3 regions of the Rhodococcus sp. Z6_132 genome follow, and region 1 is predicted to be linked to each of the others. Evidence: riboswitches for the same ligand, from Rfam matches in the RefSeq annotation. Region 1 holds a riboswitch; each other region holds the start of a gene.

Region 1 (3,260 bases):
CTGGTGCGGTGGTGAGCTTCGCCGGGGTGGTCCGCGACCACGACGGGGGCCGCACCGTCACCGCGCTGGAGTACTCCGCGCACCCCACGGCGGGTGCGCTGGTGGCCGAGGTGGCCGCTGATGTCGCGGCGCGGGTGCCGGGGGTGCGGGCGGTGGCGGTGAGCCACCGGGTCGGTCCACTGGGCATCGGCGACGTCGCGCTGGCGTGCGCGGTCTCGGCCGACCACCGGGCCGAGGCGTTCCAGGTCTGCGCGCTGCTGGTGGACGAGGTCAAGGCGCGCATCCCGGTGTGGAAGCGCCAGGTGTTCCCGGACGGCACCGACGAGTGGGTCGGCTGCGCCTGAGCGCGACGGCCTGGCCCCACAACCTGGTGGCGCAGCAGAAGACCCCGGCACCGTGGAGGCTGCCGGGGTCTTCTGCTGTGGTGCTGTGGATCAGCCCAGGTGGAGGACCTGGCCGGGGTAGATCACGTTGACGTTGCTGATGGTGCCCTTGTTCAGCTGGAAGATGGCCTGGTAGCCACCGGAGATGCCCTGCGAGCGGGCGATGCCGGACAGCGTGTCACCGGACTTGACCGTGTAGGTGCCGGCCGAGGAGGTCGCCGCCTTGGTCGTGGTCTTGGTGGTGGCCTTGGTCGCGACCTTGGGGGCGGCAGCCTTCGGAGCAGCAGCCTTGGGGGCGACAGCCTTGGGAGCAGCCTTCGGGGCGGCAGCCTTGGGAGCAGCAGCCTTGGGGGCCGACTTGGTGGACGCCTGCGGGGCGCTGGCACCGGCGGTGGCCGACGCGTTGCCCGAGCCGGTCAGCACCTTGCCGCAGACGGGCCAGGCACCCTTGCCCTGGCCGGCGAGGACGCGCTCGGCGATGGCGATCTGCTGGGCCTTGCTGGCCTGGTTGGCCTGCGGGGCGTAGGCGTGGCCGCCGAAGGCCTTCCAGGTGCTGGCGGTGAACTGCAGGCCGCCGTAGAAGCCGTTGCCGTTGGCGATGGACCAGTTGCCGGTGCTCTCGCACTGGGCGACTGCATCCCACTGGCTGGCGGAGGCCGCCGAGGCGGGCGCGGCCAGCACGGTGAGAGGGGCGCCGACGACCATGCCGGTCAGAGCGACCTTGGCGACGGTGCGGCTGGTGGTGGTGGGCTTGCGGTGACGGCCTTGGGTACGGGACATCTGGGTGGATCCTCTCCATACGCGCCTGCGAAGTCAGCTGTCGGGTTCGGGCTGAGAGGTAGCCCGGCTTCCCCACCCGTGGCTCGAGTGGTTTCGCTTCACCCCAAGGACCTAGGCAGCAGATCTGCGCCTCGGCCCGTCGTTCGGCTGCCCGAACGTGGGTCCTCCGTCCCTGCTCCTGATGGTTCTCGAGGTAACCGGTTCCCACGGAGCAGGGTTTGGCGCGGCGGACCGGTTCGGCCGGGGCTGTTCCGGCCAGGGGGAACGGTACGTGCGGTGCAGGCTGCCGTCACCTCGTCCACTGTGGCCGATTTGTTACCTGTAACGCCCCTGCCACGGTTGACGATCCCGGCATAACTCCAGGTCAGGGCACTGACGCGTCTGTTCGTTGCGGACTCGTTATCCCGCCGTGATGTGACCGAGATCACGTTTGGCCAGACGTTTATCTGACTGTTATCCGCCCGCGAAAGGTGGCAGCACGTCGACGGTGCCGCCGGGGGGCAGCGGCCGCTCGCGGTCGCGGACGGCGACCTCGTCGAGCAGGAACGAGCAACGCTTGAGCACCTCGACCAGGGGCGGGTGTCGCTCCGCGAGGACGGCCAGCAGCGTGCTGAGCGTGGTGCCGGCCGGCGCGCTCACGATCTCGGTGGGGGTGCCCGCCGCGGCCCGCGCCGCGGCGAAGTAGCGCACCTCCAGCTCGATGGCGGGTGCGCTGGTCGTCGGGCTGGTGCTCTCCGGGGAGGCGCTCACGAGTCAGCCCCCGATCGCGCTCATCGGGCGGGTGGGCTGCAGGAAGCCGGGGTCGTTGATCCCGTGACCCGGCAGCTTGGCCCACATGGCGTCCTGCCAGCGCTGCGCGATCGCGTCGTCACCGGCGTCGGAGCGCAGCAGGTCGCGCAGGTCGGTCTCGCCGGTGGAGAACAGGCAGCTGCGGACCTGGCCGTCGGCGGTGAGCCGGGTGCGGTCGCAGTCACCGCAGAAGGGTCGGGTGACCGAGGCGATGACGCCGACCGTCGCGGGTCCGCCGTCGACCAGCCAGCGCTCGGCGGGCGCGGCTCCGCGCGCCTCGCTGTCGGGAGTGAGCGCGTAGGCGGTGCGCAGCGAGGCCAGGATCTCCTCGGCGGTGACCATCTCGCTGCGCTCCCAGCCGTGCTGGGCGTCCAGCGGCATCTGCTCGATGATCCGCAGCTCGTAGCCGTGCTCCAGGCAGAACTGCAGCAGCTCGGGCGCGTGGTCGTCGTTGATGCCCCGCATCAGCACCGCGTTCACCTTCACCGGCGTCAGCCCGGCGTCGGCCGCGGCCCGCATCCCGGCGAGGACGTCGGCCAGCCGGTCGCGGCGGGTGATCTGGTGGAACAGCTCGGGGCGGACGGTGTCCAGCGAGACGTTCACCCGGTCCAGGCCCGCGGCGCGCAGGGCCTTGGCCTTGCGGACCAGGCCGAGCCCGTTGGTGGTCAGCGAGATCTCCGGCCGCGGACGCAGCGCGGCGGCGTCGGCGATGATCCCGGCGAGGTCGCCGCGCAGCAGCGGCTCGCCGCCGGTGAAGCGCAGCTCGCGCACGCCCAGGTCGGTGACGGCGATGCGGATCAGCCGGGCCAGCTCCGCGCGGGTGAGCAGCTCGGAGGTGGGCAGCCAGTCCAGGCCCTCGGCCGGCATGCAGTAGGTGCACCGCAGGTTGCAGCGGTCGGTGAGCGAGATCCGCAGGTCCGTGGCGACCCGGCCGTGGGAGTCCAGCAGGGCCGAGGTCTGCGGGCGCGCCGGGTCGCGTGGCGGGGTGACGCCACCGCGGCCCGGCACGGGCAGGCCAAGTGAGACAACGGTCATGCGGCCAGCCTATCGAGGCCGACGAGGGGCAGCAGAAGGACAAAGGGACCCGCGCAGGGGCTGCCATGGATGGCTGTTCCGCACGCGCGGGTATAGCGTGCGATTCATGCCGCAGCTGAGGATTAGTGAAGCGGCGGCAGTGCTCGCCGTCAGTGACGACACCGTGCGTCGCTGGGTGGACTCCGGGGCGCTCAGCGCGCAGCGCGACACCGCCGGACGCATGGTCGTCGATGGGGCGGAGCTGGCCGCCCACGCCACCGCGCACGCCCCCAC
Region 2 (3,260 bases), 110 kb from region 1:
CCTCCACGATGCAGCGGGCGCTGCTGGCGGCCACCTCCAGCGACACCGTGCGGATGCGCAGCTACTCGGGCAAGCCCGCCCGGCTGCTCAAGACCCGCTGGACCGAGGCGTGGAGCGCCGAGGGTGCCCCCTCCCCGCTGCCCATGCCGCTGCAGAACGTCCTGGTGGGGGAGGCGCACCAGCGCATCGCTCGCTCCACCGACCCCGAGGTGGTCTCCATGCCGATCGGGCAGATCGTGGGCCGGATGAACGAGATCAGGCCGGTGGCCGAGGTGATGGCCGACCTGGTGGGCGAGTTCGACGCGACGGTGTCGCGGCTGGACACGCTGCGCTGACGACCCTTGGCTGAGCGCTTCCCACCGGGTGGGGCTTCTAGGGTGACGGGATGATCGCCCCCGTCGTCAGCCCCGCCTGGTGGGACGCCCACCGCACCGACGTCGTGCTCGCCGACGTGCGGTGGTACCTCGACGGCCGCTCCGGCCGCGCCGCCCACGAGGCGGGCCACCTGCCGGGAGCGGTGTTCGTCGACCTCGACCGGTGCCTGGCCGCCCCGCCGAGCCCGGAGCAGGGCCGCCACCCGCTGCCCGACCCCGAGGTGTTCGCCGCCGAGCTGGGCCGGCTGGGCATCGGCGACGACGACACGGTCGTGGCCTACGACGACGCCGGGGGGCGCAGCGCTGCCCGCCTGGTGTGGCTGCTGCGGGCCACCGGCCACCAGGCTGCGCTGCTCGACGGCGGGCTGGCGGCCTACCGGGGTCCGCTGGAGACGGCGCCCGTCGGCCGCGCGCCCACCACCTTCACCGCCCGGCCCTGGCCGCGGGAGCGGCTGGCGGACCTGGACGAGGTGGTGGCGCAGGCGGGCGGTGGCGCCGGCGTGGTGCTCGACGCCCGGGCCCCCGAGCGCTACCGCGGCGAGCACGAGCCGGTGGACGCCCGGGCCGGCCACGTCCCCGGGGCGAAGAACCTGCCCACCCAGGCCACGCTGGCCGAGGACGGCACCTTCCTCCCGGCGGCCGAGCTGCGCCGTCGCTTCACCGCGGCGGGCGTGCGGGCGGGTGCGCCGGTGACCGCCTACTGCGGCTCGGGAGTGACCGCCTGCCACAGCCTGCTGGCTCTGGAGCTCAGCGGGTTGGGTGCCGGTCGCCTCTACCCGGGGTCGTGGTCGCAGTACAGCAGCGATCCCCGCCGCCCCGTCGCCACCGGGGCATCACCAGGTGGTGTCGTGGACCAGGAAAACTGCCTGTGACCTGGGACTTGTCGCCTCTCAGGGCGTGACGCAGGCCGCTTTCCGGGGCCGATTTCGGGGGTCCAGCCTGTGATCCGAGTCACCGATCCCGGGCTGCTGACAAAAGCGTCCCGTTTTGCGGACATGCCGGCTGACCTGCGGAAACGGTGACGTCGCGGGTCGCCGGGGAGGCGTTACCTACCCGAGACCTTGGCGCTGCGGGGCCTCGACGCACCCGTGCTCGGTCCGTACGTTCGTTTGTGGCCGGGAACAACCGGCCGACACCGGGCCCGCCGCGCTCAATCCTGTCCCGCGGGCATCCGGAACCTCCGATCTAACCAGGGACAGGGACGGAGGACCCACATCCAGGGGCACACCCGGGATGCCGGCCGGAACCGCTGATCAGCGGCTCTGACCTTGGGGTGAAGCCAGCAGGCCCAGCTCGTGGACCTGGTGGCCGGGCAACCTCTCAGCCCGAACCCGACAGCTGACTCCGCAGGCGCAGGGAGAGGATCTACCCATATGACTCGCAAGACCACCACCGCCTCCAAGCACTCCACCGGCGCCCGCAACGCCGCCAAGGTCGTCATCGCCGGCCTCGTCGTCGGTGCCCCGATGGCGATCTTCGCCTCGCCGGCCTCCGCCGCCGGCAACGACTGGGACGCGGTCGCGCAGTGCGAGAGCACCGGCAACTGGTCCATCAACTCGGGCAACGGCTTCTCCGGTGGCCTGCAGTTCACCCCGAGCACCTGGAAGGCCTTCGGCGGCTCGGGCTCGGCCCACAACGCCTCCAAGTCCGAGCAGATCGCGGTCGCCGAGCGCGTGCTCGCCGGCCAGGGCAAGGGTGCGTGGCCGGTGTGCGGCAAGAACCTCGGTTCGGGCAACGCCTCCGCCAGCAGCTCCACCGCGAAGGCCACCACCAAGTCGGCCCCCAAGGCGCAGGCCCCCAAGGCTGCGACCACGCAGAAGGCGCAGGCGCCCAAGGCCAGCACCGCCAAGGCGCAGGCCCCCAAGGCCAGCACCGCCAAGGCACAGGCGCCCAAGGCTTCGGCTGCCAAGGCGCAGGCCCCCAAGGCCAGCTCCGCCAAGGCCACCACCAAGGCGAAGGCAGCCAAGTCCAGCGGCAAGACCTACACGGTGAAGTCGGGCGACACCCTGTCGTCCATCGCCTCCACCCAGGGTGTGAGCGGCGGCTACCAGGCGCTGTTCAGCATCAACAAGGGCAAGATCAGCAACCCGAACATGATCTTCGCGGGCCAGACCCTGACCCTCGCCTGATCCTGCTCACCGGCTCGGCCTCGGCTGAGCCAGCTGAACCAGCACAGGACCCCGCCACCGGCAACGGTGTGCGGGGTCCTGTGCTGTCTGCGTGGACGGCCGGAGGGCGGTGGCTAGGCGGGCTCCGCGGCCAGGGTGGCGCCCAGGCGCAGCAGCTGCGCCGTCGCCGCCCCCAGCTCGAACTCGTTGCGCTTGGCCGCGGTGAAGTACCGGTGCAGGGCGTGGTCGGTGTCGATCCCCACGCCGCCGTGCACGTGCACCGCGGTGTGGCTCACCCGGTGCCCGGCGTCGGCAGCCCAGAACTTGGCGGTGGCCACCTCCGCGGTGCTGGGCAGGTCCTCCGCCAGCCGCCACGCCGCCTGCCAGAGCGTGAGCCGGATGGCTTCCACGTCGATGTAGGCGTCCGCCAGGCGCTGGGCCACTGCCTGGAAGCTGCCGATGGGACGGCCGAACTGCACCCGCTCCCTGGCGTACTCCGCGGTAAGCTCCAGCGCCCGCTCGGTGACGCCCAGCTGCAGCGCACAGATCCCGACGGTGCCGCGGTCCACCAGCCAGGTCAGTGCCGCCTCGCCGTCGGTGCCGAGGACCCGGTCGGCGTCCAGGCGCACGTCGGTCAGCTCCACCAGGCCGGCGCTGCCCCCGTCCACCAGCTGCTGGTCCTGCACCTGCACGCCGGGATCGTCGCTGCGCACCAGCAGCACCACCGGGCCGGCGTCGGTGGCGGCCGCGACCAGCACGGCATCGGCCACCGGCGCCC
Region 3 (3,260 bases), 580 kb from region 1:
CACGGCGACGGCCCACTGGTCGAGCAGCTGTTGCACCGCCTTCTTGCGCGCGGCCTGGCTCGCCGCGGGCGGCACTGCGTTCTGCGAGGCGGTGGTGGTCAGCGGTGGGGCACCGGTGGTGCTGGGCCCGGACACTCCCGCGTCCCGCGACGTTGGGGTGTCCGACCGCAAGGCCACGACGGCCGCGGTGATCACCAGGACGAGCACGAGCGCCGCCAGCAGGACGCGCGGCAGCGCACGACTGCTCATCGGTCCAGCCTAGGACACCCCGTCGTCGTGGCGGGGTGTCCGTTCCGGTGGCCCGCGCGGATCAGTGCAGCGGAGTGATCAGTAGCGGCGAGCACCGGTGTAGGGCATGTTGCCCATCGGCGCGACCTTGACGGGCTGGCCCTCGGTGGGGGCGTGCACCATGTTGCCGCCGCCGGCGTAGATGCCCACGTGCGAGACCGGGCTGTAGAAGAACACCAGGTCGCCGGGCTGCAGCTGGTCGCGGGAGACCGGGGTGCCGCCGCCGGCCTGTGCTGCGGCGGTGCGCGGGATGGCGGTGCCGGCCTGGCGGAAGGCCCACTGGGTCAGCCCGGAGCAGTCGAAGGAGCCGGGGCCGGTGGCGCCGTAGACGTAGGGCGAGCCGAGCTTGCTCATCGCCGCCTGCAGGGCGGTGGCGCCACGACCCGAGCCGGCGGACCGGGTGCTGGCGACCGCGGGAGCGGCCGGGGCGACGGCCCCGCCGCGAACGGCCGCAGCGGGAGCCGCGGGCTGGCTGGCAGCCTCCGCGGGCGGCGTGACGGGGGTGGTGGGAACCGGGGAGACGAAGCCCGCCGGGACGATGGCACCGGCGTAGCGCACCCGCTCGGCCTCGGTGAGCGAGGCCAGCTTGGCGCGGACCGCGGTGGACCGGGTGCTCAGCTCGTCCTGCTTCTTGCGCAGGTCCGCCTGCACCAGGGCGGCGGCGTCGGCGGCGGCCTTGGCGGCGGCGTCAGCCGAGCGCGCGTCGGTGGCGGCGGTGGCGGCCTGGGCGGAGGCGGCGGAGAACTTCTGCACCCGGTCGTTGGTGTCCGCGGCCAGCACGTCCAGGCCCGACATCTGGTCGAGCAGGTCCTGGGGCGACTCGCTGATCATCAGCGCGGACAGCTTGTTCAGGCGTGCGCCCTGGTAGGAGGCGGAGGTGAGGGCGTCCACGGTGCCGCGGAACTGCTCCTGCTCCGACTGCGCCACCCGGAGGCTCTCCTGCGCGGAACCCAGCCGGGCCTCGGCGTCGACCCGCTGCGATTGCTTGGCGTCCAGGTCGACCTGCGCGCCCAGGAGCTGCTCGTTGACCACCTCGGCGTCGTGGCCCAGCCGGGCGAGCTCCTGCTCAGCCTGGGTCGCGTTGTCGGGGAGCACCGGGTCGGCGCTGGCCGGGGTGGCCGACATCGTGGCGATGGCCACCGCGGCCATTCCGGCGGCGAGGACGCCACGAACAGTGCGTGTGCGGGCCGTACGAGCTCGAGCTAGGGACGCCACAGGGCGAAGTCTCCTTGTATCCGTTAACCGCCTACCGAGTTAGCTGACGGGTTCGGACTGGACACAAACAGCCCTACAGCGCGGTCGCCCGTGACGGCGGCGAGCTGATTCACCCCGGAGAACTGGGTTCCCGGCTCGACTCCCCGACGGGTCGACTCGGCGGTGACCCCCAGTGCAATCCTCTTGAGACCGCTAACCCCTGGAAGGTCTCGGCCAGGTTACGGAATGGACATCCCCCGTGTCTACTGTGACCGTTTCGAGACGTGGGTGGCGTCGCTCAGCGGCTCGCCACGTCGAAGGTCATGCCGGCGCGGCGCAACCTGTCGAGCAGGGCGGTCCCCATGGCGCTGGCCGGGGTGAGCACGCCCGCCGCTGCAGGCAGCTGCGCGCGGTCCAGGGCCAGGCACAGCGCGCTCTCCCCCATCATCATCGCGGTCGCGGCGTAACCGGGATCACCCTGCGCGGCGACGGTGCACACGTACCGTCGACCGGTGGTGGTGCGGGTGTGCACCTCCATCCGGAAGTAGCCGTTGCGCTGCGCTCGCTCGGACGGGCCGCTGCCGGGGCTGGGCAGCACCCGGTCGAGCACCCAGCGGGCGGGGCCGAACATGAGCCCGGCCGCAGCACCCCAGGTGCCGCCGGCGATGGCCAGCGCAGCACCGGGTGAGACCACTGAGTCGCCGCAGCCGATCACCTCGCGGTAGCGGAGCGTGCGGCCGTAGGCCCAGCCCTGCAGCGCGTTGCTGCGCCGCACGATCCGGGTGTTGTACTGCGCCATGACGAACGGGGCCGTCCAGCCGCCCACCTCGGGGTCGCGGCGCACGAAGGCCTGGTCGGCCTCCTCGCCCAGCTGCGGCTCGGCGGCGCGGTCGGGGCTCATCGCGTAGGGGTCGGCCACGTGCTCGGCCAGGGACGGGTCGGTGCGCACCACGTCCACCTGGTTGCGCAGCGAGTCGATGGTGCCGCCGCTGAACCCGCCGCGGGCCGCCTTCACCACCAGCGTGGTGTCGGTGAGCTCGCCGGCGCCGTCCGCGCGGACCTGCTCGTGCAGGCTGAGCACACCGAGGTCGGAGGGGATGGAGTCGAAGCCGCAGGAGTGCACGATGCGGGCACCGGTGCGCGCCGCCACGTCGTGGGCGGCGGCCATGCTGTCGCGGACGAAGAGCACCTCGCCGGTGAGGTCGACGTAGTCGGTGCCCGCGGCGGCGCAGGCGCGCACCAGGGGCAGGCCGTACTTGGCGTAGGGCCCCACCGTGGTGGCGACCACCCGGGCGGCCTGGGCCACCCGGCCCACCGCGTCGGCGTCGGCCGCGTCGGCCACCACCAGCGGCCAGCTCTGCGCGGCCGGGCCCAGCCCCGCGCGAGCCGACTCCAGCCGCTGCAGGGAGCGACCGGCCAGGCCCACGCGCAGGTCCGCCGGGGCGTGCTCGGCCAGGTAGCGGGCCACGAGCTTGCCGACGAAGCCGGTGGCTCCGAACAGGACGACGTCGAGCTCCCGGTCCCCGGCGGGCTGCACCGGGGCTTCCGGCGCGGCCGGCTCGGTGGGTGCGGTCGGCTCGGTGGGTGCGGCCTGCTCGGACGGCTCAGTGGGCTCGAGGGGCTCGTGCTCGGTGTCTGCCATGCCGACCACCCTAGGGGGACAGGGCGAGCCGCCGCTGCCTCCACGAGGCGGCTCAGCCCGCGCGGCGGTCCGGCGCCGGCGGCGGGTCCTGGGGCACCAGCCGCAGGCGGGGCACCATGCCGGCCTCGGCCAGCAC

The links. A riboswitch is a leader RNA that binds a small molecule or an ion and turns the genes downstream of it on or off. The one in region 1 is predicted to bind cyclic di-AMP.
Region 2: another riboswitch for cyclic di-AMP. It lies ahead of AC3YO9_RS13230 (transglycosylase family protein); the one in region 1 lies ahead of AC3YO9_RS13790 (transglycosylase family protein).
Region 3: another riboswitch for cyclic di-AMP. It lies ahead of AC3YO9_RS16555 (NlpC/P60 family protein); the one in region 1 lies ahead of AC3YO9_RS13790 (transglycosylase family protein).

Annotation. Positions count from the first base shown of each region.
Region 1 covers NZ_JBYUNP010000003.1:133,992-137,251, forward strand. Annotated here, with positions in the region: gene AC3YO9_RS13785 (molybdenum cofactor biosynthesis protein MoaE) at 1-344, shown strand, start outside; gene AC3YO9_RS13790 (transglycosylase family protein) at 435-1,163, opposite strand; cyclic di-AMP (ydaO/yuaA leader) riboswitch at 1,170-1,360, opposite strand; gene AC3YO9_RS13795 (MoaD/ThiS family protein) at 1,617-1,913, opposite strand; gene moaA (GTP 3',8-cyclase MoaA) at 1,917-2,987, opposite strand; gene AC3YO9_RS13805 (TOBE domain-containing protein) at 3,094-3,260, shown strand, end outside.
Region 2 covers NZ_JBYUNP010000003.1:19,702-22,961, forward strand. Annotated here, with positions in the region: gene AC3YO9_RS13220 (NAD(P)H-dependent flavin oxidoreductase) at 1-335, shown strand, start outside; gene AC3YO9_RS13225 (sulfurtransferase) at 389-1,246, shown strand; cyclic di-AMP (ydaO/yuaA leader) riboswitch at 1,543-1,741, shown strand; gene AC3YO9_RS13230 (transglycosylase family protein) at 1,748-2,503, shown strand; gene AC3YO9_RS13235 (acyl-CoA dehydrogenase family protein) at 2,617-3,260, opposite strand, start outside.
Region 3 covers NZ_JBYUNP010000003.1:709,631-712,890, reverse strand. Annotated here, with positions in the region: gene AC3YO9_RS16560 (hypothetical protein) at 1-249, opposite strand, end outside; gene AC3YO9_RS16555 (NlpC/P60 family protein) at 328-1,428, opposite strand; cyclic di-AMP (ydaO/yuaA leader) riboswitch at 1,517-1,675, opposite strand; gene AC3YO9_RS16550 (saccharopine dehydrogenase family protein) at 1,781-3,124, opposite strand; gene AC3YO9_RS16545 (hypothetical protein) at 3,177-3,260, opposite strand, start outside.